Regions from separate parts of the Nocardia sp. CS682 genome, predicted to be linked through region 3. Evidence: riboswitches for the same ligand, from Rfam matches in the RefSeq annotation. Region 3 holds a riboswitch; each other region holds the start of a gene.

Region 1 (9,869 bases), 1.7 Mb from region 3:
TCTACTCGGCCAAATGTCCCACCCGGCAGCTACTCGACCATCTCGCGGGCAAGTGGACGGTGCTGATCGTCGATACCCTGGCCGACGGCACCATGCGCTACACCGATCTGCGCAAGCGCATCGACGGCATCTCGCAGAAGATGTTGACGCAGACCCTCCGTCAGCTGGAGACGGACGGATTCCTCACCCGCACAGTGCATCCCACCGTGCCGCCACGCGTCGAGTACACGCTCACCGAACTGGGGCACAGTCTGCGCATACCCATTGCGGCACTGCGTGATTGGATAGAAACCAACATCAACCTGATCGAGCAGGCGCGCCGTTCGGCGGCCCGCTGAACAACCCGCCGCACCCCTCGACGCGGCGGGTTGTCCCGAAACTCAGGCCGGTTCGGCCACCAGCTCGGCCCGCCCGGCCCGCCCGTACAAGGCCCGAGCCTCGGCCGGGGTCACGGTCTCGAGCCTGGCCGGCGGCGCCGCGTTGATGTGTTCCTTCAGGATCTGCCCCGCCATCGGCGCGATGAACGGCGCCGCGACCAGCAGGCCGAACGAATTGAATCGGCTGAAGCCCCACACCAGCACCTTGGCGGGCAGCCGGATCGCGAGATCGACGATGCCGAGCCGATCGAAGCGCCCCAGCTTGCGCATCCACTTGGGCAGGGTCGCCACCGAGGCCAGCGAAAGCAGCCTGCTGCCAATGGCATACGAGAGTCCGGCCCCGTTGCGCGGTGAGGTCCACAGCAGGTGGTGCATGCCTTCTTCGGCTCGCTCGGAGGTGCACAGCCGGGGGCGGACCCGCTCGAAGTACGCGCGCACCTCGGCGCGCGAGCGCGGCACATCCTCGGGCTTGCAGGTCTGCAACTCGGCCGCGATCGCACACTCCTGCCAGAATCGCGTCTCCTCCTCCGGCGTCAAACCGGGGCCGAACACCTCGTACGCCTTGAGCACGGAGTGCCAGCCGGTGATGTGGATCCACAGCTGCGTCTCGGGGCTGTTCGCGCTGTAGCGGTTTCCGCTGATCGGTTCGATCCCGGTCATCGGCGCGTGGATCCGCATGAGGTGCTCGGCCGCCTGGATGGCGGTGCGTCCGTCGGCGATCGCGGCGATGAGGAAGTAGGAGAAGGTGTGGTCGAGGCGTTTGCGCGGGTCGCTGTAGATGCCGCGGGAGTCGGCGACGGCCGCGGTGAGGAATGGGTCGAAGTGTTCGAGCACGACGGCCCGCTGGAAGCCGATGACCGCGGTGGGTGCGGTCCAGACCTTCCAGCTGGGTGAACCGGGGCCGAAGAACCCGTAGTCGTCCCGGCGCAGGGTGGTCGGATCGAACTGCATCACGTGCTCCTTTGCGGTGATCGCCCCGGCACCGGGGGTGAATACAACGCAACCGTAGCAATTGTCCGCAATGAATACAACGGTTGCGTAGCATTTGTGCCCGACGGGATGCGGAATCGCGGCCGCGATGCTGTCAGGATGGAGCGCATGGAGGTGAAGCGGCAGTGACCACATCGCGCACCGCGGCGGACCGGCCGCGCCGGCGTTATGCGCCACGCCTGCCGCCGGAACAGCGCAGGGCTCAGCTGCTCGACGCCGCCTTCGCGGTGTTGAGCCGGGTGGAGCTGCACGAGCTGAGCATGGAGGCGGTCGCCCAGGAGGCAGGCGTCGGCAAGCCGGTGCTCTACACCGTGTTCAAGACCCGCGCCGAACTCGTTGCGGCGCTGCTGGAACGGGAGCGCGAGCGCGGCCTCGAACAGGTCGCCGCGACCCTGCCGAACGACCTGATGGGCGCCGACCCGGTGGTCGCGGCCTCGGCCACCGTCGAGGCGTTCGTCGGTGTGGCACTGGAGAATCCGACCCGCTGGCGACTGATCCTCGCCGGGCCGGGCAATGCCCCCGACGAATACCGTGAGGCACTGCGGCATTCCCGCGCGGGCATCTTCGATCAGGCCGAGGCGCTGGTGCGCGTCGGCACCGCACTCGAACCACGCTGGGCCGGAGTGGATTCCGCGCTGCTCACCAACTCGCTGCTGCAGGTCGCCGAGATGCTCGGCAGGCTGGCGGTCAGCGAACCCGACGAGTATCCCCGCGAACGCCTGCAGGGATTCGTGCACGCCATCGTCGGCCTACTGATGGGCGCGCCCTCATCGAAAGATGCTGACGCATAGAGCTTCCAGCGCGAGTCTGCGCGCGTGTTGTCGTTGGCGCGCCTGAAAGTCCCAGCGGTTCAAGCGAACCCGAGCCCGGCGCGTGCACCCGAACCTGGATCTGAGTGCGGCGCGTGAAGCCGAGTGACCGACTCGGGCGGCGCGGCGAAACGGCTGTGCGCGAGACGAATTCAGCTGGCAGGTTGACGACTCTGCTGCGCCAACCGCATCGTCTCGGTCAGCAACTTCGATACCGCCGCGGCCTCGGTGAGGAACCCGTCGTGCCCGTCGCGCGAGTGCACGACCTCGAGTCCATCGCAGCCGGGCAGCCCCTCGGCGAGCTCCTGCTGCGTGCGCAGCGGATACAGCCGGTCGGAGTCGACCCCGCCGACGACGCACGGCACCGGCGTCGCGGCCAGCGCCGCCGCTACCCCGCCGCGGCCGCGCCCGATGTCGTGCCGGTTCATCGCCTCGGTCAGCAGCACGTAGGTGGCGGGATCGAAGCGGCTACAGAGCTTGTCGGCCTGGTGGTCCAGGTAGCTCTGCACCGCGTACCGGCCGCCGCGCCACGGATCCTCGGCGCCCTGCGCGCTGTTCTCGAACCGGTGGTCCAGCTCGTCCTCGGTGCGATAGGTCAGATGCGCGATCCGCCGGGCGATGCCCATGCCGGTCATCGGCGCGCGGTCGGTGTCGTGGTAATCGCCGCCCTGCCAGTCCGGATCGGCCTTGATCGCGGCGATCTGGGTGGTCTGCGTGCCGATCTGGTCCGCGGTGGCGCGGGCGCCGACGGCCAGCACCAGTGCGGCGCCGACCCGATCCGGTGCGCCGACCATCCACTCCAGTACACGCATGCCGCCCATCGACCCGCCGACGACGGCGGCCAGCCGCGCGATGCCGAGCCGATCCAGCAGCGCCGCCTCGGCGGCCACCTGGTCCCGGATGGAGATCTCCGGAAACCTGGAGCCCCAAGGCTTTCCGTCGGGCGCCAGCGTCGAGGGCCCGGTGCTGCCCTTGCAGCCGCCGAGCACGTTCGTCGCGACGACACACCACTCGTCGGTGTCGAGCGGACAGCCGGGGCCGACCATCCCGTCCCACCAGCCGGGCAGCGGATGGATGTCGTCCGGGTGCCCGACCACGTGCGAGTCGCCGGTCAGCGCGTGCTCGACCAGCACCACGTTGTCCAGTGTGGGGGACAGCTCACCCCAGCGCTGCACGGCCAGATGCACCTGCGGAATGACCGCACCGCTCTCCAGCCGTACGTCGCCGATGGGGATGATGCCGAGCCGCCCGTCCGGGGGCGGCAGGGCCACCCCGGACGAACGGGCCACACTCGGTTCGGTACTCACCTTCACGTCGCCGCCGCCGCGAAACCGGCGCGCAGATCGGTCAGGATGTCGTCGATCCCTTCGATCCCCACCGCCAAGCGGACCAGGCCCGGAGTGACCCCGGCGAGCAGTTGCTCTTCGGGCGTCAGCTGCGAATGTGTGGTCGACGCGGGGTGAATCACGAGGGAGCGCACATCTCCGATGTTAGCCACATGGCTGTGCAGGACTAATCCGTCCACGAACTTCTTGCCCGCATCGACACCGCCGCGCAGTTCGAAGGCGACGATCGCACCGGGGCCCTTCGGCGCCAGCTGCTTACCGCGTTCGTACCAGGGCGAGGAGGGCAGACCGGCGTAGATGACCTTCTCGACGTCCGGATGGGTGCTCAGGAATTCGGCCACCGCCTTGGCATTGGCGACGTGCCGCTCGATGCGCAGGCTCAGCGTCTCGATGCCCTGGCTGATCAGGAACGCGTTGAACGGCGAGACCGCCGAGCCGAGGTCGCGCAGCAGTTGCACGCGCGCCTTGAGCGCGAACGCGGGCGCGCCGAGATCGGCGAACACCGCACCGTGGTAGCTGGGGTCCGGGGTGGTGAAGCCGGGGAAGCGCGGCTGACCCTGCGCGTCGGTCACCGTCCAGTCGAAGGTGCCGCCGTCGACGATCACACCCGCCACCGCGGCGCCGTGCCCGCCGAGGTATTTGGTCGCCGAGTGCACGACGATGTCGGCCCCGTGTGTCAGCGGCTGGATCAGGTAGGGGGTGGCCACCGTGTTGTCGACGATCAGTGGCAGCCCGGCCTGGTGCGCGACGGCGGCGATACCGGGAATGTCGAAGACGGCGCTGCTCGGGTTGGCGATGGTCTCGCCGTAGAACGCCTTGGTGTTCGGCCGGATCGCCGCGCGCCACTGGTCCAGGTCGTCGGGGTCCTCGACGAAGGACACCTCGATGCCGAGCTTGGGCAGCGAGTAGTGGAAGAGGTTGTAGGTGCCGCCGTAGAGGTGCGGGCTGGACACGATGTGGTCGCCGGCCGAGGCCAGGTTCAGGATGGCGAACGTCTCCGCGGCCTGTCCGGAGGCCAGCAGCAGTGCGGCGACACCGCCCTCGAGCGCGGCGACGCGCTGCTCCACCACGTCCTGGGTGGGGTTCATGATCCGGGTGTAGATGTTGCCCGGCTCGGCGAGGCCGAACAGCGCGGCGGCGTGCTCGGTATCGCGGAAGGCGTAGGAGGTGGTCTGGTAGATGGGCAGGGCCCTGGCACCGGTGGTGCTGTCGGGGGCCTGTCCCGCGTGCACCTGTTTGGTCTCGAAAGACCACTGCGCGGTCGGGTCGAGGTCGGCCGCGGGCACGGTGGAATCACTCATGAGCTTTGCTCCAAAGAAAAGGTTGTTCGCCAGAACTAACGGGTTATCGGGGCAACGGCGAAGTACAACAACACATTTCGGGAACCTCCTGGAAAGCGCGCTTGCTCTCGACCTTCGAGAGCCCGGTCATCACCCGGAGCACCCCACCGCTGCTGGAGGGTTGCCGTCCAGCGAGCCGGGGCTTCGCGCTGGCACTCATGACCTGACGGCATCATAACCGGCGCTCGATCGGCGACCGAAATCCGGCGCCGAACTCAGCGGGTCGCGCCGGGCCGCGCGCCGCCGCACACGCGCGTGAACTCGTCGAAGGCGGTGGTGAAGGAGTCGCGGCCGGCCGCGGCGGCGGCCTGCGGATTGTCGTAGTCGAACATGCTCTCGCCGCACTCCATCGCGAGATGGCCGATGAGCTGCCAGGCGCCGAGGATCAGCCGCACCGGCAGCGCGTCGGGGGTGCTGTCGAGTCGTTCGGCGACCACCGCGGCGATCGCGACGTTCTTGCTGTCGGCGTACTCGAGGCTGCGCGCGCTGACCGACGGGCTGCCGCGCATGATCCGCTGCATCTGCTGGAACTGCCGGAACGAGACCGGTCCCTCGGCGGACTCGTTCGCGGCGTGGTCGATCACCCGTAGGAATGCCTCCCGGATCGACTCCAGTTCGTTGCCGGTGACGGGAAGTGTGCGCAGGGTCTCCGCGACCGTCTCACCGAAGTCCTGGAACGGACCGAGGACGATGTCCTCTTTGCTGTCGAAGTATCGGTTGATCGTGCGCGGCGAGACGTCGGCGGCGTTGGCGATCTGCTCGACCGTCGTCGCGTCGAATCCCTGTGCGTCGCACAGGTTCAGTGCGACCTCAATGATGCGCAACCTGGTCTTCTGCTTCTTGCGCTCCCGGAGACCGGGATGGGCGTTCGGCCCTGCGGTCGAGGGGGCAGCCGGGGGCTCCGCTGCGGTACTCGCGCTCGTCGGCGTCGGTGACTCGAGCATGTTCACACCCTATCGCAACCTAGTGTTTTCGTGTCTTTAACCGTCAAATGTCGGACTGCGACATTTTTCGCTTGACGCCAAATGTCGTCGGATGCCAGGATAGCCACACAGTTTCTAAGGATGAGGAGACCACGGTGACCGAGACTGCGAAAGCGGTAGAAGTACCGGACAAACAAGGGGGTTCCGCCCGCTGGTTCGCTCTCGCGGCAATCGCGTTGGCCCAGCTCATGGTGGTTCTCGACGCCACCATCGTGACCATCTCGCTGCCGTTCGCGCAGCACGATCTCGGCATCAGCGACGGCAACAAGCAGTGGATGCTGACCGCTTACACGCTGATCTTCGGCGGCCTGCTGCTGCTCGGCGGCCGGCTCGCCGACTACCTGGGGCGACGCCGGATCTTCATCATCGGTCTGGTCGGTTTCGCCGCCGCGTCGGCACTTGCCGGTCTGGCGCAGAACGGCGCCGAGATGTTCGCCGGGCGCGCACTACAGGGTGCGTTCGCGGCCTTGCTCGCGCCCGCCGCGTTGTCGTTGCTGTCGGTGACCTTCACCGAACCCGGTGAGCGCGCAACGGCATTCGGCGTGTTCGCGGGTATCTCCGCGGGTGGCGCCGCGCTCGGCCTGATCGCGGGCGGCGCGCTCACCGAGTACGCCTCCTGGCGCTGGTGCCTGCTGGTGAACACCCCGATCGCGCTGCTCGCCCTGCTCGGCGCGCTGGCGTGGGTGGTCAAGGATGTGCCGACGCCGCGCACCGGCGGCTACGACGTGCCCGGCGCGGTCACCGTGACGCTCGGTCTGATCGCGATCGTGTACGGCTTCAGCCGCGCCGCCGACGACGGCTGGCTGGCGGGCAGCACCCTCGGCCTGCTCGTCGCCGGGACCGCGCTGCTGATCGCCTTCGTGGTGATCGAACGGCGCTCGGCCAATCCGCTGCTACCGCTGCATATTCCGGGTGAGATCAACCGGGGTGGCGCGTTCCTCGCCGCGCTGCTCGTACCGATCGCCATGTTCGCGATGTTCCTGTTCCTCAGCTACTACTTCCAGATCACGCTGGGTTACTCGTCGCTGAAGGCGGGCTTCGCCTTCCTGCCCTTCCCGGCAGGCATCGCGATCTCCGCGGGTATCACCAGCGCGCTGCTGCCCAAGATCGGCCCGCGGCCGCTGATGGTGGCCGGTGCGGTGCTCGGCGTGCTCGGTCTGGTGTGGCTGGCTCAGCTGGACTTCGGCGACGGCTTCGCGACGAGCGTGCTGCCCGCCCAGGTGCTGATCGCACTCGGCATGGGCCCGCTGTTCGTCGGCATGCAGACGGTCGCGCTGCATCAGGTGGAGGAAGAGGACTCGGGCGTGGCCAGTGCGCTGCTGAACGCGGCGCAGCAGGTCGGTGGCGCGGTCGGCACGGCGCTGCTGACCACCATCTCGGTGCAGACGGCCAAGACCTACGCCGAGAATCACCCGACGATCGACAACCTGGTCGCCCGCGCCTCGATCCACAGCTACGACGTGGCGTTCTATGTCGGTGCGGGCTTCTTCCTCGCCGCCGTGCCGGTTATCGCGCTGATGATCCGGGACCGGCCGGAGAACCTGATCGAAGGTTCTGAGGAGGGTGCACGCCCGGTGCACGTCGGCGTCTGATCGACGCGACCACCCCGCGGTCCGCGTGTCGCCTGCCCGGCGGTGCGCGGACCGTGTGCATCCGGCGCGGCGACCTGCGAATTGCGCAATGACCTACCTGTCAGTAAGTTCGTGGGGTTTCTCACTCGGGGGGCTGCCCGCACACCGCGATCATCGGCAGCAGTACGCTTGTCTTGTTTGCACCACACGTCTCGCGGACAACGCGGGGCATATACGTTGTCTGTTGGAACAGCTGGGGTCCGCTCACAAGCGTGTTCACCTGGCCGTGCAATGAGGGCACCATCCTAGGAGGACACGAAGATCCATGTCCAAAATCAAGGTTGAAGGTACCGTCGTCGAACTCGACGGCGACGAGATGACCCGGATCATCTGGCAGTTCATCAAGGACAAGCTGATCCATCCGTATCTCGATGTGAATCTCGAGTACTACGACTTGGGCATCGAGTACCGGGACAAGACAGACGACCAGGTCACTGTCGACGCGGCCGAGGCGATCAAGCGCCACGGGGTCGGCGTCAAGTGCGCGACCATCACCCCGGACGAGGCCCGCGTCAAGGAATTCGGCCTGAAGAAGATGTGGCGGTCGCCCAACGGCACCATCCGCAACATCCTCGGCGGCACCATCTTCCGCGCGCCGATCATCATCTCCAACGTGCCGCGCCTGGTCCCCGGATGGACCAAGCCGATCATCATCGGCAGGCACGCGTTCGGCGACCAGTACCGCGCCACCGATTTCAAGGTGTACCAAGCGGGCACGGTCACCCTGACCTTCACGCCGGAGGACGGCAGCGAGCCGATCCAGCACGAGGTCGTGAAGATGCCCGAGGACGGCGGCGTCGTCATGGGCATGTACAACTTCAAGAACTCGATCATCGATTTCGCGCGGGCCTCGTTCAACTACGGCCTGCAGCAGAACTATCCGGTGTACCTCTCGACGAAGAACACCATCCTCAAGGCCTACGACGGCATGTTCAAGGACACGTTCCAGGACGTGTTCGATGCCGAGTTCAAGACCCAGTTCGACGCGGCGGGCCTGACCTACGAGCACCGCCTCATCGACGACATGGTCGCCTCCTCCATGAAGTGGGAGGGCGGTTACGTCTGGGCCTGTAAGAACTACGACGGTGACGTGCAGTCCGACACCGTGGCGCAGGGCTTCGGCTCGCTCGGCCTGATGACCTCGGTGCTGCTGACCCCGGACGGCAAGACCTGTGAGGCGGAGGCCGCGCACGGCACCGTCACCCGGCACTACCGTCAGCACCAGCAGGGCAAGCCGACCTCGACCAACCCGATCGCGTCGATCTTCGCCTGGACGCGCGGGCTCGAGCACCGCGGCAAGCTGGACAACACCCCCGAGGTGATCGGCTTCGCGCAGACCCTCGAGGATGTCGTCATCAAGACCGTCGAAGGCGGCCAGATGACCAAGGACCTGGCCTCGCTCGTCGGCGGCGACCAGGGCTACCTGAGCACCGAGGAGTTCCTCGGCGCGCTCGACGCGAACCTGGCTCGCGCACTGCGTTGAGTCGGTGAACAAACCCGGCGCTGGAACTGATGCCGGCGCCGGGGGATGAGCTCCTCCGCCCAAGCCGAGTCGGTTGGGCAAGCTGTGCTGAATGACGGGCACCCGCACCACTTGGTGGTACGGGTGCCCGGATTGTTTCTAGGTGCGGGCCGGACTGTCGAGCAGCAGCGGAACGACCCGCGTCAGGCTGTCCGGACCGAGGCCGTGCTCGACGCCCGCATCGAACCAGCGCAGCAGCGGATCCAGCAGGTCGGTCGGTAGGTCCTGCTCGCGGTTCGTCGCCAGCAGCATGCGCAGAATGAATTGATGATTCTCGACACTGGCCATGGTCGGCGGGAACACGCCGTCGTCGATCTGGGCGGCGAGCGCGGGCAGCGTGTCGATGACCGAGTGCAGCCACGGCACCAGTAGTGCACCGGTGGGGTCCGCCGCGTTCCGGTTCGCGCGGCGCAGCATGGCCGCGGCTTGGAAGAAGCCACCGAACAGGCCGTACATGCCTGCCAGTATCGCGAGGTCGTGCACGGCGGCCAGCCCGACCTCCGCCCCGAGGTGTTTGGCCGTGCCCAGCTCGGCGATCACCGCGTGATGGTCGGCCGAGGCTTCGGGGGAGCCGCTGTAGATGATCGTCGAATCCGGCGTGCCCATCGTCTCCTCCATGCCGAGGATCGAGCCGTCCAGGAAGCGCCCGCCTTGTTCAGCGATCCAGGCTTCGAGGTCGCGCGCCTCCGACGGGCGTCCCGTCGACAGATTCACTATGGTGCGGCTCGCTATTGCTTCCGATGTGGTGTGCAAAAGCGTGGCCGCGATCGCGGTCTCGGGCACCGAGATGACGATCAGTTCCCCGGCCTTCAGCGCCTCGGCGAGCGAACCCACCCGGACCGCACCGAGCCCATCCAGGTGCGGTGCCCGA
Region 2 (9,869 bases), 930 kb from region 3:
TCGCGTGCCCGTGCGATACACGCGCTGTTCGACTGCTGCTGCAACGTCACCTGGGCCGCCACCCTCGCCGATGCGCGGCCCTATCCGAACAGGGACGCGCTGCTGGCCATGGCCGATGTGGAGTTACTCGCGCTGTCCCAGGACGATCTGGATCGGGCACTCGAAGCAGTTGTGCACGAACAGGTCTCGGGCGGCAGTATGGCCGAGCTCGCGCAGATCACCCAGGCGCGCATCACCCGGATGCTCGGGCCGAGCGAGGGCTATCCGGAATACTGACGCATTCGCCGAGTAGCCCGGCGCACCACCCGCAATCGCTCTACTCTGGTGGCATGCGCAGGTCGACATTGCCACCGATCGCCTGCCGAGTCGCGGACACCCTCATCGCCCGAGGCCATCACGGTGTCATCGTGACCCAGCCGGCCCCCACCCCCACCGTTGCGGATGCCGCGCGCACGCTCGGCGTCGACGTGGGCGCCATCACCAGCTCGCTGGTCTTCCTGCTGGACGAGGATCCGGTGCTGCTCCTGGTTTCCGGCGCGCACGAGGTAGACCTCGAGTCCACCGGAAAACGCCTGGAGGGCACCCTGACTCACGCCCCCGCCGACATGATCCGCCAGGTAACCGGCCAGCCGATCGGCGGCGTAGCCCCGGTAGGCCACCCCACCAACCTGCCCACCTGGGTAGACACCGCCCTCTCGAACCACCGCGAGGTCTGGGCCGCGGGCGGCCACCCGAACACGGTGTTCCGCACCTCTTTCCACGAACTGGTCCGGATAACCGCAGGCCTACCGATAGACGTCGATTAACGAAGCCCCGGAGTCAACCAGCCTTTCACCCCCGATCCCACTGATCTCGCAAGTACATGGGCAACTCACCGGGCACGGGCTAACTCCCACACCTCGATCCCGCCGGTTGCCAACGTCACTTGCGTCGGCACCTAGCTCTGGCCTGAATACGCGGAGAGGCGGACAGCGTAGGTTCGAGGGGTGACCGAAGCTGAACGGCCCGCCACGGATTTCCAGATCCCTGATGATCTGAGCGGGATTACTGCCGAGCAATTCCGCGCATCCATGCGCCACTATCCGGCGGGTGTCACCGTCGTCACACTGAACTCGCCGAAGGGCCCGATCGGTTTCACCGCGACCTCCTTCGCCTCGCTGTCGCTGGCACCGCCGCTGGTTTCCTTCAATATCGCGCACACCTCGTCGAGCCTCGCCGCGCTGCTCGACGCCGACTCGGTCGTCATCCATTTCCTCGGCGAACACCAGCACCACCTGGCCCAGCGTTTCGCCCGCACCGCCGAGGACCGCTTCAGCGACCGCTCCCTCTGGACCACCCTCGACACCGGCGAACCGGTCCTGCACGGCACCCCCATCTGGCTGCGCGCGACCATCCACCAGCTCATCCCGCTGGGTGACCACACCCTCGTCGTGGGTCTGGTGACCCGGGTGCACGACAACACCAACGAAACCCCCGCCGCCGCTCCCCTGCTCTACTACAACGGCCGCTACCACCGGCCCACCAAACTCGGCGACTGAGCTAAGTTTTCGACCATGGCCATCCGGCGTAGTGCCGGGCGGCCACTTTGCACGACTACCCGGTAAGGCAGGGAGCGGCGCCGGTCGGGGCCTGGGACGTGAACGGGCGGGTCTCCGGAGTGGGGTTCCAGAGGTTGTTGGTGGTGGCGTAGTTCCAGCTCGGGCCTTGTTGGACGAGCGTGGCTACGGCTTCGATGAGGCGGTCGACGTGGGCCGCCGTGGTGCCGAGGCCGATGCTGGCGCGGAGGGCGCCGTCGAGGTCGAGGCGGGCGAGCAGCGGGTGCGCGCAGAAGCGGCCGTCGCGGACGCCGATGCCGTGTTCGGCGGACAGATAAGCGGCGACGTGGCCCGGGACGAAACCGTCCAGGGTGAAGGCGACGATGCCGACGGTGTCGGGGGCGTCGGTCCAGATGCGCAGCAGGTTGACGCCGGGGATCGCGGCGAGACCGTCGCGCAGCCGGTCGGCGAGGTGGTGTTCGTGGGCGGCGAGGGTTTCCGCATCGATCTCACAGAGCGCGTCACAGGCGGCGGCGAGGGCGGCGGCCCCGAGCACGTTGGGCGAACCGCCCTCGTGGCGCTGCGGCGCGTGCGCCCATTCGGTGCCCGCGGTGGTGACCTCGCGGACCGCGCCACCACCGGCGAGGTACGGCTCGGCGTTGTCGAGCCAGTCGCGGCGGCCGACGAGCACGCCCGCGCCGAACGGCGCGTACAGCTTGTGGCCGGAGCAGGCGAGGTAGTCGATGCCGGTGTCACGCAAACTGATTCGCCGGTGCGGCGCGAGCTGGGCGGCATCGACGAGGATGCGGGCGCCGCACTGGTGGGCGACGGTGGCCAGCCGCTCCAGCGGCAGCACCTCGCCGGTGACATTGGACGCGCCGGTCACCGCGAGCAGCGCGGCGGGCTTGCTGCACAGCTCGGCGACCAGCCTGCCGATGGTCTCCTCGACGGTGGCCCCGGCCTGCACGACGCGGCGGCCGTGCTTGGTCCAGGGCAGGAAGTTCGCGTGGTGCTCGATATCGAGCACCACAGTGTCGCCGGGCACGCAGGACGCGAGCAGGTTCAGCGAGTCGGTGGTGTTGCGGGTGAAGACCACCACCTGGTCGTCGGCCGCGTCGAGGAACCGGGTGACCGAACCGCGGGCCGCCTCGTAGCACTCGGTGGAGATCCGCGACGCGTAGCCCGCGCCGCGGTGCACGCTCGCGTAGAACGGCAGCAGCTGCTGCACCCGGTCGGTGACCTGCGCCAATGCGGGCGCGCTCGCGGCGTAGTCGAAGTTGGCGTAGGTGGTCGTCCCGCCTTGGACGAGCGGCACCTGGAGATCGTCGCCGGAAACCCGGGCAAGGGGGGCACAGTTCTGGGTTACCACAGCAGTCATCACGAAAATCCCATCGGCTCCGGGACCCGCAATCAGGAGATTCGTCGAGTCCGCGCTTGCCGCGCCCGGTCGGGCGTCGGCCTGGTCGTCACCCGGAGCACCCCACCGCGGAGGAGGGTTGCCGACCAGCAAGCCGGGGCTGAACGCTGGTACTCATGACCTGACCAGAGATTGGCAGATGAGAACCCGAGCTGTCAAGACCAACGGCCGGGTGGGCGCGGCGGCGGAAATGCGTTGCCAATCCGGCGGCATTGGGGTCACATCATTGGGTGTCGCTTTCCCTGCTGCTGAGCTTTATCGGTCTGTGCGTGCTGCTGTCGATCACGCCGGGCCCGGACTCGTTCCTGGTGCTGCGGTTTTCGCTGGTGGACGCGCGACCCGGGATCGCCGCGGCGATCGGGTCGGCACTCGGCGGGATCTTGTGGGCGGTCGTGGTCGCGGCCGGCGTCGCGGCGCTGCTGGAGCAGTCGGCGACCGCGTATCGAGCGCTCAAGGTGATCGGCGGAATCTACTTGGTGTACTTGGGGATTCGCGCGTTGATCGATCAGCGGCGGCAGCGCAGGGCCGCGCGGGCAGCCGACGGCGTCGGGGTTCTGGCGGACAATGCGGCGGGCACCCGGACATCGGTTCGCTCAGCGTTCACCGCGGGGGTCGTCTCGTGCATGTTCAACCCGAAGGTCGGCCTGTTCTATCTCGCGGTGCTGCCTCAGTTCCTCACCGAGGTCACCTTCGTCAACACCCTCGCCCTCGGTGCCATCGAATCGGTGATCGCCGCGGTAGAGATGGTGCTCTTGGCCTTGGTCGCCTCCCGCGCGGTCGCGCTGCTGCGCCGCCCGAAGATCCGGGAGCGGCTCGAACAGGCCAGCGCCGCCATTCTCACCGCCCTCGGCGTGGGTACCGCCGCCTCCGCGGCCTGACCGCTGCGGCGCGAAACGCGCTGAGCTGCAAGATCACCAGCGGGATGAGGGGAATCACAGCGGCGCGTGCGGGGCGGCCCAGCGACCGCCCGGCGAACCCACCGGGTAACCCGCCCACCAGGCGTTGCTTCGGCGCGTCCGACGGAAATCGCCACGACCTGCAACAACCTCGCCCACTACCGCCAGCGCGGCAACCGCGGCGGTGAACAACAAACGTCGACAACCCCGAGTACCGTGGACAACTGGTCACCATGGTGTTTGCCCATTGGTAACCCAGCTATGACACAACAACACCAGGGAAGTGCGAGGCAGGTCGAATGGGAGGTGGGCAGGGCGTCATGCTCCAGCCACAGGTTGACGCGACGGTACACCCGCTACTACGGACCGCGCACACGCCACCGGCCCGCACCCTCGTCGACATCCTGACCGCTACCGCACTGACCCATCCCGACGCACCCGCCATCGATGACGGCGACACGGTGCTCACCTATCTCGAACTCGTGGTGGAGATCGAGAAGACGATGGCCCGCCTCGCCACCGCGGGCGTGCGCCCGGGCGACCGGGTCGGCGTGCGGATGCCGTCGGGCTCGCGCGAGCTCTACCTCACCATCCTCGCCGTCCTGTACGCGGGCGCCGCCTACGTGCCGGTCGACGCCGACGACCCGGACGAGCGCGCCCAGCTGGTCTTCGGCGAGGCACAGGTCACCGCGATCGTCACCGCGGCGGGTATCGAGACGACACCGGCGGGAATCCGTGCGGCAGCGGACAATCCGGCCGACGCCGCCACGAGCACCCTGCCCACCCCCGCCGACGACGCCTGGATCATCTTCACCTCCGGCTCCACCGGAACACCGAAAGGTGTTGCGGTGACCCACCGTAACGCCGCCGCGTTCGTGGACGCCGAGGCCAGGCTCTTCCTGCCGGACGCCCCGATCGGCCCCGGCGACCGCGTGCTCGCCGGACTCTCGGTCGCCTTCGACGCCTCCTGTGAGGAGATGTGGCTGGCCTGGCGCAACGGCGCCTGCCTCGTCCCCGCCCCGCGCGACCTGGTCCGCACCGGCGCCGATCTCGGACCGTGGTTGGTGCGCCGGGAGATCAGCATCGTCTCCACCGTGCCGACGCTGGCCGCGACCTGGCCCGCCGAGGCGCTGGACGCGGTGCGGTTGTTGATCTTCGGCGGTGAGGCCGTACCGCCCGAACTCGCCGAACGCCTTGCCGGCAATGGCGATACGGAGCGCGAGGTCTGGAATACCTACGGCCCCACCGAGGCCACGGTGGTCGCCTGCGCCGCGCTGCTCGACGGCGAGTGGCCCATCCGGATCGGGCTGCCGCTCGACGGCTGGGATCTCGTGGTGATCGACGCGGCCGGAAACCCGGTGGGCGAGGGCGAGTCCGGCGAACTGGTGATCGGCGGCGTCGGCCTGGCCCGCTACCTCGATCCCGCGAAGGACGCCGAGAAGTACGCGCCGCTGCCCTCGGTCGGCTGGGATCGCGCCTACCGCAGCGGCGACCTGGTCCGCAACGACAGCGCGGGCCTGGTCTTCCTCGGCCGCGCCGACGATCAGATCAAGCTCGGTGGCCGCCGTATCGAGCTCGGCGAGATCGACAACGCGCTGCAACACCTGCCCGGTGTCACCGGTGCCGCCGCCGCGATCCGGACAACCAAGGCGGGCAACAAGATCCTGGTCGGTTACCTCACCGGCCCTGGTCCTGATTTCGATCTCAAAGCGGCCAGAACTCAACTGGCCGAACACCTTCCGGCTCCCCTGGTGCCGCGGCTCGCGGTCGTCGACGAACTGCCGACCCGCACCTCGGGCAAGGTCGACCGCAACGCGCTGCCCTGGCCGCTGCCCAACAGCGCCGACGACGAGTCGGACAACGATCTCACCGGTACCGCGCAGTGGGTTGCCGGACTGTGGGATTCGATCCTCGGCGGCGAGGTGCTCGACCTCGACGCCGACTTCTTCGACCTCGGCGGCGGCTCGCTGGCCGCGGCCCAGCTGGTGACCGCGCTGCGTGCCCGTTATCCCCAGATCACCGTCGCCGACCTGTACGACCATCCGCGCCTCGGCGCGCTGGTGGAACTGCTTGAGCAGAGCACCCCGGCCGTCGCCGTCGAGGAACGCGTGGTGCGCCCGACACCGCGGCGCGCGCAGTGGACCCAGGTGCTGGCCACCATCCCGCTCACCACGCTCACCGGCCTGCAGTGGCTCACCTGGCTGGCCATCGTCGGCAATATCGCGGCCTGGTCCGGCTCGCTGCCGTGGCTGCCGCAGCTGTCCTGGTGGTGGACGCTGGTGGCGTTCCTGCTCTTCATCTCCCCGCCCGGCCGGATGGGGATCTGCGTGGTCGGCGCCCGCCTGCTGCTGCGCGGGGTCGAACCCGGACGGCATCCGCGCGGCGGCTCAGTGCACCTGCGGCTGTGGGCCGCGGTACGCCTGTCCGAGGCCAGCGGCGCCGAAAACCTTTCCGGCGCACCGTGGATGGTGCCGTTCGCGCGGGCGCTCGGCGCCAAGATCGGCAAGGGCGTCGACCTGCACACGCTGCCGCCGGTGACCGGCATGCTCGAACTCGGCGACGGGTGCAGCGTGGAACCCGAGGTCGACCTGTCCGGCTATTGGATCGACGGCGACGTCGTCCACATCGGCCCGGTGACCGTCGGCGCGGGCGCGGTGGTCGGCTCGCGATCGATTTTGTTGCCCGGCACCAGGATCGGTAAGAACGCCGAAGTCGCGCCTGGCTCCGCCGTTTCCGGCAAGGTCAAGGCCGAGCAGGAGTGGGCGGGCTCGCCCGCCGCGAAAATCGGTAAGGCACATCATCGCTGGCCCGCGCACACGCCCGATCGCGCGGCGCACTGGGTGGCAATCTTCGGCGTCACCTCGATGGCGCTGGCCGCGGTGCCCATCCTCGGCCTCGGCGCCGGTGGCCTGTTCATCGCCTGGTTCATCCGCGACACCCGCACCCTCGCGGGCGGTTTGGGTCGCGCCTTCGCGATCCTGCCGGTCGCGACGCTGCTCAGCCTGGCGGTGTACGCGGCGATCACCATCATCGCGGTGCGGCTGCTCAGCTTCCGGCTGCGCGAGGGCTATCACCCGGTGCGCAGCCGCACCGGCTGGCAGGTGTGGTCCACCGAGCGCCTGCTCGATTCGGCGCGCACCTTCCTGTTCCCGCTGTACGCGAGCCTGCTCACGCCGATCTGGCTGCGGCTGCTCGGCGCGAACATCGGCAAGGGCGTCGAGGCGTCGACGGTGCTGCTGCTGCCCAAATTCACCACGGTCGCCGACGGCGCGTTCCTGGCCGATGACACCATGATCGCCAGCTACGAGCTCGGCGGCGGCTGGCTGCGCATCGGCGAGGCGAAGGTCGGCAAGCGCGCGTTCCTCGGCAACTCCGGCATGACCGCGCCGGGGCGGCGAGTACCGAAAAACGGTCTGGTCGCGGTCCTTTCGGCCGCGCCGTCCAAGTCGAAGGCGGGCTCCTCCTGGCTGGGCAGTCCGCCGGTGCGGCTGCGCCGCGCCCCGGAGAGCTCCGACACCGCACGCACCTTCGATCCGCCGCCGAAGCTGCGGATCGCCCGCGCCATCGTCGAAACCTGCCGCCTGTTCCCGGTACTGGTGACCTTCGCGATCGGACTCGGCGTGCTGTTCACCCTCGCCTGGCTCGCCCGCACCCTCGGTCATCTGCCGACCGCCCTGCTCAGCGGGCTGGTGCTACTGGCCGCGGGCGCGGTGGCCGGGGCCAGCTCGGTGGCCGCGAAGTGGCTGCTGATCGGGCGGATTCGTGCCGAGGAGCATCCGCTGTGGAGTTCGTTCGTGTGGCGCAACGAGGTGTCCGACACCTTCGTGGAAACCGTTGCGGCGCCGTGGTTCGCGCGCGCCGCGACGGGTACCCCGGTGCTGAACCTGTGGCTTCGTGGGCTCGGTGCCCGGATCGGCCGCGGGGTATGGTGCGAGTCCTATTGGCTACCGGAGGCGGACCTGGTGACACTCGGTGACGGCGCGACCGTGGAACGCGGCTGCGTCGTGCAGACCCACCTGTTCCACGACCGCATCATGTCCATGGACACGGTCACCCTCGGCGCGGGCGCCACCCTCGGCCCGCACTGCGTCGCACTGCCCGCCTCGACCATCGGCGAGGGCGCGACGATCGGCCCCGCCTCGCTGGTCATGCGCGGCGACACCGTTCCCCCGTCCACTCGCTGGTGGGGCAACCCGATCGCGCCTTGGTTCGGAGGCGACCCGGGGGCGGCCCGCTGATGCCGGGCAAGTTCTACGAGGCGCCGATCGACGAATACCTGCCGCAGAACGGAAATCGGGGCTACCGGGTATCGCGGTACGAGCTGGACCTCGTCTACAAGGTGGCCAGCAACCGGCTGGCGGGCCGCGCCGAGATCACCGCGGTGACCACCGTTGTGCAGCCGCGGTTCTCGCTGGATCTGTCCCAGGCGCTGACCGTGTCCAAGGTGTTCGTCAACGGCGCGAAGGCCGCCAGATACGCCCACCAGCGCGGCAAATTGGTGATCACGCCGCAGCAGCGTATTCCGGCGGGCGGTGCGCTCTCGCTGGTCGTCCAGTACAGCGGCGTGCCGCGGCCGGTGCGCGGACCGTGGGGTGCGGTCGGCTGGGAGGAGCTCACCGAGGGCGCGCTGGTGGCCAGCCAGCCGAACGGCGCCGCGTCCTGGTTCCCCTGCGACGATCATCCGAGTTCCAAAGCCAGCTACCGGATTTCGATCACCACCGACAGTCCGTACTACGCGCTGGCCAACGGCACGCTGCTGCGTAAGCAGGTCAAGGCGAGTCAGACCACCTGGGTGTACGAGCAGGCCGAACCGATGGCCACCTACCTGGCGACCATCCAGATCGGGCCGTACCAGAAGCACCGCATCGTTTCCCCGCCCAGCTCGGTGCCCATGCACGCGGTGGCTCCGCCCCGGCTGCGCGCCAACTTCGAGCACGACTTCGCGCGGCAGCCACAGATGATGGAGCTCTTCACCGAACGGTTCGGGCCCTACCCGTTCGAGGTCTACACGGTGGTCGTCACCGACGACGACCTGGAGATTCCGATCGAGGCCCAGGGCATCTCCATCTTCGGCGCCAACCACTGCGACGGCAGGCGCGGCGCCGAACGGCTGGTCGCGCACGAGCTGGCGCACCAGTGGTTCGGCAACAGCCTCACCATCCGGCAGTGGCGCGACATCTGGCTACACGAGGGCTTCGCCTGCTACGCCGAGTGGATCTGGTCCGAGGCGGCAGGCGGCCCGACGGCGGACCAGCTCGCCCGCGCGGCCAGGCACAATCTGTCCAGGCAGCCGCAGGACATCGCGGTCGGTGATCCCGGACCGCAGCACATGTTCGACGATCGCGTCTACAAGCGCGGCGCGCTCACCCTGCACGCGTTGCGGCTGGAACTGGGCGATCAGGCCTTCTTCGATCTGGTGCGGGAGTGGACGATTCGCTACCGCCACGGGTCGGTGAGTACCGAGGAGTTCACCGATCTGGCCGGGCATTACAGCCGGGTTCCGCTGCGGCCGCTGTGGGACAGCTGGTTGGCCGGGAAGTCGCTGCCGCAACTGCCGCCCTCGGCTGCGTAGGTCAGAACACCAGGTATCGGGAGGCGAGTTCCTCCACCAGCGGGTCGTCGTCGGGGACGCTGTTGAGGGCCTCGAGGTCGGCCTCGACCGAGACCTGGCGGGGGTCGTCGTGTTCGGCGTCGGGGCCGCCGTCTTCGGCGAGTTGACGCAGTAGCTTCGCCCTGATGCGGTCTTTCAACGAATCACTCATGGTGCCAGCTTGCCCGGTTCGCGGCGCGGGAATCGCCCCGGGCGCGCCGGACGGGTCTAGACCGGGGCGAACCAGGTGCCCCATGGTGTATTGCGCAGCACGGTGTACACCGCGAGGAATGCGAAGAAGGTCCACATCGTCACGGAGCCGATCGAGGGTAAGCGCATGCGTTGACCACGCCAGGCGCGCAGACCCCAATCGGTTGTCCACAGCAAGAAGGCGAGCACCAGCGGAATCGCAAGCAGGTTGCTGTGCAACG
Region 3 (9,869 bases):
GCCTCGGAGCCCTCGTCGTAGTCGATGTCCTCGGGGTCGACGATGACCTCGATGGTCGGCGAATGATCCAGTTCGCGCAGTTCCAGCGGGGTGAACTTGGCCTGCGCCGGGCCACGGCGGCCGAACACGTGCACCTCGAGCGCCTTGTTGGCCTTGAGGCCCGCGTAGACGTTCGGCGGGATCTCGGTCGGCAGCAGCTCGTCGCCGGTCTTGGCCAGCACCCGGGCCACGTCGAGCGCGACATTGCCGACGCCGAGCACGGCGACCTTCTCCGCGTCCAGCGGCCAGGTGCGCGGCACGTCCGGGTGCCCGTCGTACCAGGACACGAAGTCCGCCGCACCGTAGGAGCCGTCCAGCCCGATGCCGGGGATGCCGAGCGCGCGGTCGGCGTTGGCGCCGGTGGAGAAGATGACCGCGTCGTAGAACGTGCGCAGGTCGTCGAGGGTGATGTCGGTGCCGTAGTCGATGTTGCCGAGCAGGCGCACCTGCGGCTTGTCGAGGACCTTGTGCAGGGCGGTGATGATGCCCTTGATGCGCGGGTGGTCCGGCGCGACGCCGTAGCGGATGAGCCCGAACGGCGCGGGCATGCGCTCGAACAGGTCGATGCTGACCTCGGCATCGGACTTCATCAGGGCGTCGGCGGCGTAGATCCCCGCGGGTCCGGCGCCAACGATGGCGATGCGGAGCGGGCGAGTCGCTGCACTCTGTTCGGTCATCTTTTACGCGCACCCTTTTGGTTGAGAAACAAATACGGCGTCTTCCTTAGCCTAGGCTAAGTTACGCGCTGGCTGGTTGCACCTGACGATGCGGACACCGGAGTTGTCGGCTCGTGGCCATTCCGGTCGCGGCTATGACAGCAGGCCGCAGTCTCGCGATTCTATCGGTGGTGGCGAAGGCGGCCGCCGCCGGTGCGTGAACTGAACGGATGCCGCGCGATCCGTTCTGTCCGGCTTACCCGATCTCGCGGCGCTGATTCCCCTGCAATGCGGCGGGCTTCGCAAGGCCTGGCTGCGCGCGGTGGGGGTGAGCGCCGGATAGGCCCGCCGACCAGGGATCATGCTCGTATGAGCAAAGAGCAGCAGCCTGCGGAGGACGAAGTCATCAAGGTCGATCAGACCGACAAGCGTTCCGTCGCACCGTTCATCGCGGCCGCCGTCATCGCGGTGCTCGTGCTCGCCGGGATCGTGATCGGCGGGGTGCTGTCGCCCGCTGAGAAAAATGTCACAGAATCCGACCGGATCGCCGCCGCGGTGCGCGGCTTCGTCGAGGGCTCCAACAGCACCGATCTGGTGCCCCCACCAGGCACGGGCTGCCCGGGCTTCGACCCGAAACGCTCCCCGCTGGCCGGGCGCTCCGGCGGCGGAAAGACCGTGGAAATCACGAAACTCGTCGATCCGAAGGTGGACGGCGATCGCGCGATGGCGACGGTCACCACCAAGGTCGACGGCGACGAGGCCACCTCGACCTGGAATCTGACCCGATCCGGCGACAAATGGCTGGTCTGTAATTGAGCATTCTCATACCGTGAGCAGCCGTTTGACAGGGTGACCCCTGTCGAGGCAATCTCAGCAGAAGGTCATGAGAACCAGTGTCAAGCCCCGGCAATACTGGTCGGCAACCCTCCTCCGCGGTGGGGTGCTCCGGGTGACGACCTGGCCGCGCGTCAAACCCGAGCGCGGCAAGTGCGGATTCTAGGAGGGTCCAGATGAGTTATGCCGGTGACATCACTCCCCAGCAGGCCTGGGAACTGTTGCGAGACAACCCCGAAGCCGTCCTGGTCGACGTGCGCACCGAGGCCGAATGGAAGTTCGTCGGCGTGCCCGACACCAGTTCGATCGAGCGCCCGACGGTACTGATCGAGTGGGTCGACTCGACCGGGACGCGCAACGGCGAGTTCACCGAGCAGCTGGTCAAGGCGCTGGACGGGCACGACCGGGCGGCGCCGGTGATCTTCCTCTGTCGCTCCGGGCAGCGCTCCATCGGCGCGGCCATCGCCGCGACGCAGGCCGGTTTCGGCACCTCCTACAACGTGCTCGAGGGTTTCGAAGGCCCGGTCGACGCGAACGGACATCGGGGCGGCAGCGGCTGGCGCGCCCTCGGCTTGCCGTGGCGGCAGTCATGAGTAGCTGCTGTTCGCTCGACGCGTGGTCGCGCAGCGGTGTCGTCAGGGGGCAGTGGGTCGTAGGGAGGCAGTCGTGATCACAGGTGGTGCTTTCCACAAGCCGCTTCCCGAAGGGGTCGGTCCCGCGACGCTCGGTGTGCGCGGGGGTTTGCGGCGCTCCGGTTTCGAGGAAACCTCCGAGGCGCTGTACCTGACCTCCGGTTTCGTCTACGAGAGCGCGGAGGCCGCCGAGGCCGCGTTCACCGGTGACGTCGAGCATTTCGTCTACTCCCGCTACGGCAATCCGACGGTCGCCATGTTCGAGGAGCGGATGCGGCTGCTCGACGGCGCCGAAGCGTGTTTCGCGACCGCGAGCGGAATGTCGGCGGTATTCACCGCTTTGGGCGCGCTGCTCGGCGCCGGTGATCGGCTGGTGGCCGCACGCAGCCTGTTCGGGTCCTGCTTCGTGGTGTGCAACGAGATCCTGCCGCGCTGGGGCGTGGAGACCGTCTTCGTCGACGGCGAGGATCTGGACCAGTGGGAGCAGGCGCTGTCGGTGCCCACCCAGGCGGTGTTCTTCGAGACACCGGCCAACCCGATGCAGACCCTGGTAGACGTGCGCCGGGTCACCGAGCTCGCGCACGCCGCGGGCGCGAAGGTGGTGCTGGACAACGTCTTCGCCACCCCGCTGCTGCAGCGCGGTTTCGAACTGGGTGCCGATGTCGTCGTCTACTCGGGCACCAAGCACATCGACGGTCAAGGCCGGGTGCTCGGCGGCGCCATCCTCGGCGCCAAGGACTACATCGAGGGTCCGGTGAAAACGCTGATGCGCCATACCGGTCCGGCGCTGAGCCCGTTCAACGCGTGGACGCTGCTCAAGGGTTTGGAGACGATGCCGCTGCGCGTGCGCCACTCGACCGAGTCGGCCCTGCGCATCGCCCGCTTCCTGGAGACCAACAAGGCCGTCAGCTGGGTGAAATACCCCTTCCTGGAGTCACATCCGCAGCACGACCTGGCCACCGGCCAGATGAGTGCGGGCGGCACCGTGGTCACCTTCGAGCTGAACGCGCCCGCCCACGAGGCCAAGAAGCGCGCCTTCGAAGTGCTCAACCGCCTGCGCATTGTGGACATCTCCAACAACCTCGGCGATGCCAAATCCCTGATCACCCACCCCGCCACCACAACCCACCGCGCCATGGGCCCCGAAGGCCGGGCCACCATCGGCCTCTCCGACGGCGTGGTCCGCATCTCCGTCGGCCTGGAGGACGTCGAAGACCTCCTCGCCGACCTCGACCACGCCCTCGGCTAGCAACGAACGACGAAGGCTCCACCCGCCGCTGCGACGGGTGGAGCCTTCGCTGTCGATCAGGCCAGGGCGCGCAGGCGAGGGGCCAGGTCGCGCTGGAAGAGGTCGAGGAAGCGGCGCTGGTCGTGGCCGGGGGCGTGGAACACCAGGTGGTTCAGGCCGGCGTCGAGGTAGGGCTTGATGAGGTCGACGGCCTGGTCGGGGTCGCTGGCGACGATCCAGCGCTTGGCGATCTGCTCGATCGGGAGGGCGTCGGCGGCGGCCTCCATCTCGATCGGGTCGGTGATGCTGTGCTTCTGCTCCGGCGTCAGGCTCAGCGGGGCCCAGAAGCGGGTGTTCTCCAGTGCCAGTTCGGGATCGGTGTCGTAGGAGATCTTGATCTCGATCATCCGGTCGATGTCCTCGACGGTGCGGCCCGCCTTGGCGGCGCCCTCGGCGACCGCGGGCATCAGCTTCTCGGTGTAGAGCTCCATGCCCTTGCCGGAGGTGCAGATGAAACCGTCACCCGCGCGGCCCGCATAACGCGCGACCAGCGGTCCGCCCGCCGCCACGTAGATCGGGATGCCGCCCTTGGGCACGTCGTAGATCGACGCGCCGACGGTGTTGTAGTACTCGCCCGCGAAGTCCACGCGGTCGCCCGTCCACAGCGCGCGCATGAGCTCGACCGCCTCGCGCAGCCGTGCGAAACGCTCCTTGAACTCCGGCCAGTCACCCTTGTACCCGGTGGCGATCTCGTTGAGCGCCTCGCCGGTGCCGACACCGAGCATGATCCGGTCGGGATACAGACAACCCATGGTGGCGAAGGCCTGTGCGATCACGGCCGGGTTGTACCGGAAGGTGGGGGTGAGCACCGAGGTGCCGAGCTGGATCCGCTCGGTGCGCTCGCCGACCGCGGCCATCCAGGCCAGCGAGAACGGCGCGTGCCCGCCCTTGTGCCGCCACGGCTGGAAATGGTCGCTCACCGTGGCACTGTCGAGGCCGTGTTCCTCGGCCAGCACCGCGATCTCCACTAGTTCCCGCGGCCCGAACTGTTCGGCCGAGGCCTTGTATCCGAGCTTGAGCTCACCCATGTGCGCCACTCCTGTCGCTTCGCTGCACACCTGCGGTGCGGGCATTCCCGCACCCTTGTCGACCGCCGACACGCTGCGGTCATGTCTCGCTGCAACCGCAACGAGGTTACGGACCTTCCCGCCTTCGGCGATCGTATGCGCCCGGTCCGACGCGCGCACATAGCCGTTTCCGGCCCGTGGTCGGCGCCCGCCAGTGTGCGAAGGGTCGCATCGACACGGACCTCCCCCCGGAACCTCTCTGATAGCGGACAATTGTCTGGTGACTGACGAACCGATCCTGTCCTATCTGACCGACATGGACGGTGTGCTGGTGCACGAGGACCAACTGGTGCCCGGCGCCGACGAGTTCCTCGCCGAGCTGCGCGCCAACGAGACCCCGTTCCTGGTGCTGACCAACAACTCGATCCGCACCCCGCGCGACCTGCAGGCCAGGCTGCGCCACACCGGCCTCGACATCCCCGAGACGGCGATCTGGACCTCCGCGCTGGCCACCGCCACCTTCCTGGACGAGCAGCGACCCAACGGCACCGCCTACGTGGTCGGCGAGTCCGGTCTCACCACCGCGTTGCACGAAATCGGCTACGTGCTCACCGACAGCAACCCCGACTACGTGGTGCTCGGCGAGACCCGCAACTACTCCTTCGAGGCGATCACCACCGCGATCCGGCTGATCGAGCGCGGCGCGAGTTTCATCGCCACCAACCCCGACCCGACCGGCCCGTCGCGCGACGGCTCGCTGCCCGCGACCGGTTCGGTGGCCGCGCTGATCACCCGCGCCACCGGCCGCGACCCGTACTACATCGGCAAGCCCAACCCGCTGATGATGCGCTCGGCGCTGCGCCGGATCGGCGCGCACTCGCAGTCCACGGTGATGATCGGCGACCGGATGGACACCGACGTCATCTCCGGGTTGGAGGCGGGCATGCGCACCATCCTGGTCACCACCGGTATCTCCACGCGGGCCTCGGTCGAGGCGTATCCGTATCGGCCGACCATGGTGCTCGACTCCGTGGCCGATCTGGTCGGGCGGACGAAGGAGCCGTTCGCGGACTGATCGTGGGCGCGGGCGCCGGCGGGCTGTGCTCTGTCATGCGGCAGGGCATGTCAAACCTGCTCTTCGACGATCGCGTCCAAGGCGGTGGACAGCATGGTGAGCATCTCCACGGTCGCCGCGAGCTGTTCGAGGCCGAGCTCGTCCACCAACCGCTTGGCCACCACCGCATGCTGTGGATTGATCCGGCGCACTGCTTCGAGGCCCGCGTCGGTGACCGCGACCAGCTTCGCGCGGCGGTGCGCCGGGTTCGGCCGGTATTCGGCAAGACCCTTGTCCACCAACAGGTCCGCGATGCGCTGCACGCTCTGCCGGGTGATACCCATCTCCCGGGCGATGCCCGCCACCGGCAGCGGTTCGGCCAGCACCGCCCCGAGCACCTGCCACCAGGCCGCGGTGAGACCCGCCGGGCGCGCCAGTTCCTCGGCGATCGCGAGGAACTGACCATTCAGTCGAAATGACGTGATGGCGGCCGTGGCGAACAGTTCCTGTTCATTCCTGGTCACTTCCACCTCCTGGCGATCCGGCCGTCCGGCCGGATCGCCGCGTGATTCTGCCCCATCAGACGTGCGCGCCCGACCGCTGCTCCTCGTATTCGGCGAGCACCGCCCAGCCCGCCGGATCGGAGTGCCCGTACAAGCGGTACCACCCGTCGAGCACGTGCGGCTCGTACACGCCGAGCTTGCCGAGCGCCGCCTGGGCGAACTCGAACGGTGCGGTGCCGCCCGCGGTGATCAGCTCGCCATCGGTCACTGCGGCCTCGTCCGAGTAATTGTCGGCCCCCGCGTAGCCGCTGTAGAGCAGGAATTCCCGAACATTGCTCGTGTGCTTGCGCGTATCGAGCAGACCTTCCCTGGCCAGCCCGAGCGTCGCACCGCAGATCGCCGCGACCGGAACGCCCGCGTCGAGGAACTCGCGGGCCTTGCGAGCGAACGGCATGAGTTCCTCGCCGTCCCAGGTGTCGGCGCCGGCCAGGATCAGCATCGAACTCTCGGCGGGCGTGAGATCGGCCAGTGCCATGTCCGGCACGATGCGCAGCCCGCCGAGCGTGGTGATCGGATCGGTGGTCAGCCCAACCGTTTTGGTCTGCCAGGTGCCCGGTTCCCGCTGCCAGGTGGTCCGGTTGATGTGCGCAGTGGTCGCGCCGATCTCCCAGTCGGAGAAGGTGTCGTAAACGGCTACGTGAACTGTCTTCGTGGTCATGACAGTATCCTGTCATATTTGACAGCATGCTGTCAATAGGTCGAATAGTCCGACATTAAGCTGGAGACATGCGGATCTCGGTTGCTGCGGACGAACGCGTCGGAGTGGCGCGGGAACTGGTCGAGGAGCTCATCCGGCGCGGACACGAAACGCTGCCGCACGGCGCACTCGCGGAGACCGAACGAGACGACTGGGCCTGGGCCAGCGAGGCCGCGGCCCGCGATGTCGCCCAGGGCCGGGCCGACCAGGCGATCGTCTGCTGCTGGACCGGCACGGGCGCCTCGATCGCCGCCAACAAGGTCACCGGCGTCCGCGCCGCCCTCTGCGCCGACGCCGAGACAGCAAAAGGCGCCCGCCAATGGAACGACGCGAATGTCCTTGCCCTGAGCCTGCGTTCGACCTCCACCGCGGAACTCCAGGAAATCCTCGACGCCTGGTTCACCGCCACCCCCAGCCCCGACCCCGCCGACCAAGCCAACATCACCCACCTGTCCGCGATCGAACAGGGCAACCCGCACTGACCTGGTCGCGGCCCGCCACGGCGGCGTCGCGACTTGGCTGTGAGCTGGGGTTATGCGCGGCGGAGGGCGAAGATGCGGAGGTCGCGGGTGGTGCGGTCGCGGTAGGCGGCGTAGGCGCCGGTGAGGTCGACGAAGCGGGCGAAGATCGCATCCTTGGCTTCGGGTTCGACGAGGGTGGCTACGACGGGGATGCGCTGGCCTGCGATGGCCACGGTGGCGGTGGGGGTGGCCAGTAGGTTTGCGGTCCAGGCGGGGTGGTGTTCCTGGCCGAAGTTGCTGCCGATGACGTACAGCACGTCGCCGTCGTGCACGTAGAGCAGGGGCTGGGTGCGCGGCTGGCCGGACTTGCGGCCGATGGTGGTCAGCAGGATCACCGGGGCGCCGATCGGGCCGAGCACGGTGTACTTGGCGTCGGTGCGCTCGAGCAGGGCACGGTCCAGCGGAGTGATCTTGCGAACGACCCAGGAACCGGGCTTGGTCGCGGCGAACTTGTTTGCTAGTCGGGACAGTACGTTGGTGCGCGAACCCCACTGCCGGTCCGGAAATTGCTCAGCCATGCGCGGACTATATCGGCCGATCCGGGGTGTCCGGGACCGAGCGAGCGCCGTCAGCAGGCCGCGGACCGCCCGCCGCCGGTAGCGCCGCGCAGGTGGCATCCCCGCCGCGCCCGATTCCGAACGGCTCGTGACGACTGTCTCGCAGGCGAGCCCGATTAGCGGTTGGTTCACTAAGCTTTCGGACATGGCCGATCATGCTCCTTCCACCGTGTATATCGCCTCGCCCGAGGGGGACACCGGGAAGTCGACGGTGGCGCTCGGCGTGCTCCAGATGCTGTGCGCGACCACCGCGCGGGTCGGCGTCTTCCGGCCGATCACCCGGTCGACCACCGAGCCCGACTACATCCTCGAGCTGCTGCTCGAGCACAGCACCGCCGACATCGACTACGCCCAGGCCACCGGCGTCACCTACGAGCAGGTGCACGCCGACCCGGACGCCGCGATCAGCGAGATCGTGATGCGGTTCCACGAGGTCGCGAAGGTGTGCGACGCGGTGGTGGTGGTCGGCAGCGATTACACCGATGTCGCCAGCCCCAGCGAGCTGCGCTTCAACGCCAGGATCGCGGTGAATCTCGGTGCCGCGGTGCTGCTGGTGGTGCGCGGCGCCGATCGCACGCCCGTCGAGGTGAAGCAGCTGGCCGAGCTGTGCCAGAGCGAGCTGGCTCTGGAACACGCGCAGTTGGTCGCGATCATCGCCAACCGCTGCGACCCCGCCCAGATCGATGATGTCGCCGCCGCGTTGCGCTCCTCCGCCGTGCCGACCTGGACGCTGCCCGAGGTGCCGCTGCTCATCTCGCCGACCATGGCCGAGCTGTGTAGCGCCATCGACGGCGAAATGTACAGCGGCGACCAGGAATTGCTGCAGCGCGAGGCGCTGAAGATCATGGTCGGTGGCATGACCGCCGAACACATTCTGGAGCGACTGGTGGACGGCGTGGTGGTGATCGCGCCCGGCGACCGCTCCGACGTGCTGCTCAGCGTGGTGAACGCGCATGAGGCAGAAGGCTTTCCGTCGCTGTCGGGCATCATCATGAACGGCGGCATGCTGCCCCATCCCGCGGTGGCCCGGCTGATGACCGGCCTGAAACCCAAGCTGCCGATCCTCACCACCGAGCTCGGCACCTACGACACCGCCAGCGCCGCGTACCGCACCCGGGGCCGCATGTCGGCGGGCAGCCCGCGCAAGGTAGACACCGCGCTCGCGTTGATGGAGGAACATGTCGACGCCGTGGAGTTGTTGCGGCGCATCGAAGTTCCGCGCACCAGCGTCGTGACGCCGCAGATGTTCGAGTACCAGCTCATCGAACGCGCCAGGGCCGACCGTAAACGGATCGTGCTGCCGGAGGGTGACGACGACCGCATCCTGCGCGCGGCCGGGCGGGTGCTGCAACGCAAGATCGCCGATCTGGTGATCCTCGGCGACGAGCAGCTGGTCCGGGCCCGCGCCGCCGAACTCGGCGTCGACATCTCCGCCGCGGAGGTGCTCGATCCCCGAACCTCCGGCTACCTCGATGATTTCGCGAAGGAGTACACCGAGCTGCGCAAGCACAAGGGCATGACCGTCGAGCGGGCTCGCGAAACCATGGCCGACATCTCGTATTTCGGCACCATGATGGTCTACAAGGGCATCGCCGACGGCATGGTCTCCGGCGCCGCGCACACTACGGCGCACACCATCCGGCCATCGTTCGAGATCATCAAGACGGTGCCCGGGGTGTCCACCGTGTCCAGCGTGTTCCTCATGTGTCTCGCCGACCGGGTGCTCGCCTACGGTGACTGCGCGGTGGTGCCCGACCCGACCTCGGAGCAGCTGGCCGACATCGCGATCTCCTCGGCGGGTACGGCGGCCCGGTTCGGTATCGAACCGCGCATCGCCATGCTGTCCTACTCGACCGGCGAATCCGGCAGCGGCGCCGACGTGGACAAGGTGCGGGTGGCCACCAAGCTGGTCCGCGACCGGACGCCCGAGCTGCCGGTGGAGGGCCCGATCCAGTACGACGCGGCGATCGAGCCGACCGTGGCCACCACCAAGCTGCCCGACTCCGAGGTGGCGGGCCGGG

The links. A riboswitch is a leader RNA that binds a small molecule or an ion and turns the genes downstream of it on or off. The one in region 3 is predicted to bind S-adenosylmethionine.
Region 1: linked by a shared signal. The riboswitch ahead of DMB37_RS26070 (bifunctional o-acetylhomoserine/o-acetylserine sulfhydrylase) and the one ahead of DMB37_RS18735 (rhodanese-like domain-containing protein) in region 3 are both predicted to bind S-adenosylmethionine.
Region 2: linked by a shared signal. The riboswitch ahead of DMB37_RS22955 (aminotransferase class V-fold PLP-dependent enzyme) and the one ahead of DMB37_RS18735 (rhodanese-like domain-containing protein) in region 3 are both predicted to bind S-adenosylmethionine.

What each region holds. Positions count from the first base shown of each region.
Region 1 is NZ_CP029710.1:5,808,455-5,818,323, forward strand. It holds gene DMB37_RS26050 (helix-turn-helix domain-containing protein) at 1-338, shown strand, start outside; gene DMB37_RS26055 (oxygenase MpaB family protein) at 381-1,328, opposite strand; gene DMB37_RS26060 (TetR/AcrR family transcriptional regulator) at 1,493-2,158, shown strand; gene DMB37_RS26065 (homoserine O-acetyltransferase) at 2,329-3,447, opposite strand; gene DMB37_RS26070 (bifunctional o-acetylhomoserine/o-acetylserine sulfhydrylase) at 3,486-4,823, opposite strand; SAM riboswitch class IV at 4,916-5,026, opposite strand; gene DMB37_RS26075 (TetR family transcriptional regulator) at 5,078-5,806, opposite strand; gene DMB37_RS26080 (MFS transporter) at 5,941-7,437, shown strand; gene DMB37_RS26085 (NADP-dependent isocitrate dehydrogenase) at 7,742-8,959, shown strand; gene DMB37_RS26090 (NAD(P)-dependent oxidoreductase) at 9,098-9,869, opposite strand, start outside.
Region 2 is NZ_CP029710.1:5,084,037-5,093,905, reverse strand. It holds gene DMB37_RS22970 (2-oxo-4-hydroxy-4-carboxy-5-ureidoimidazoline decarboxylase) at 1-276, shown strand, start outside; gene DMB37_RS22965 (YbaK/EbsC family protein) at 330-806, shown strand; gene DMB37_RS22960 (flavin reductase family protein) at 987-1,538, shown strand; gene DMB37_RS22955 (aminotransferase class V-fold PLP-dependent enzyme) at 1,594-2,913, opposite strand; SAM riboswitch class IV at 2,961-3,074, opposite strand; gene DMB37_RS22950 (LysE family translocator) at 3,183-3,830, shown strand; gene DMB37_RS22945 (Pls/PosA family non-ribosomal peptide synthetase) at 4,169-8,086, shown strand; gene DMB37_RS22940 (M1 family metallopeptidase) at 8,086-9,420, shown strand; gene DMB37_RS22935 (hypothetical protein) at 9,422-9,610, opposite strand; gene DMB37_RS22930 (DUF2752 domain-containing protein) at 9,667-9,869, opposite strand, start outside.
Region 3 is NZ_CP029710.1:4,150,405-4,160,273, reverse strand. It holds gene DMB37_RS18745 (FAD-dependent oxidoreductase) at 1-716, opposite strand, end outside; gene DMB37_RS18740 (hypothetical protein) at 1,065-1,511, shown strand; SAM riboswitch class IV at 1,575-1,691, shown strand; gene DMB37_RS18735 (rhodanese-like domain-containing protein) at 1,706-2,122, shown strand; gene DMB37_RS18730 (O-succinylhomoserine sulfhydrylase) at 2,196-3,410, shown strand; gene fgd (glucose-6-phosphate dehydrogenase (coenzyme-F420)) at 3,467-4,477, opposite strand; gene DMB37_RS18720 (HAD-IIA family hydrolase) at 4,773-5,531, shown strand; gene DMB37_RS18715 (MarR family winged helix-turn-helix transcriptional regulator) at 5,582-6,034, opposite strand; gene DMB37_RS18710 (type 1 glutamine amidotransferase family protein) at 6,090-6,731, opposite strand; gene DMB37_RS18705 (RpiB/LacA/LacB family sugar-phosphate isomerase) at 6,800-7,252, shown strand; gene DMB37_RS18700 (nitroreductase family deazaflavin-dependent oxidoreductase) at 7,303-7,809, opposite strand; gene pta (phosphate acetyltransferase) at 7,994-9,869, shown strand, end outside.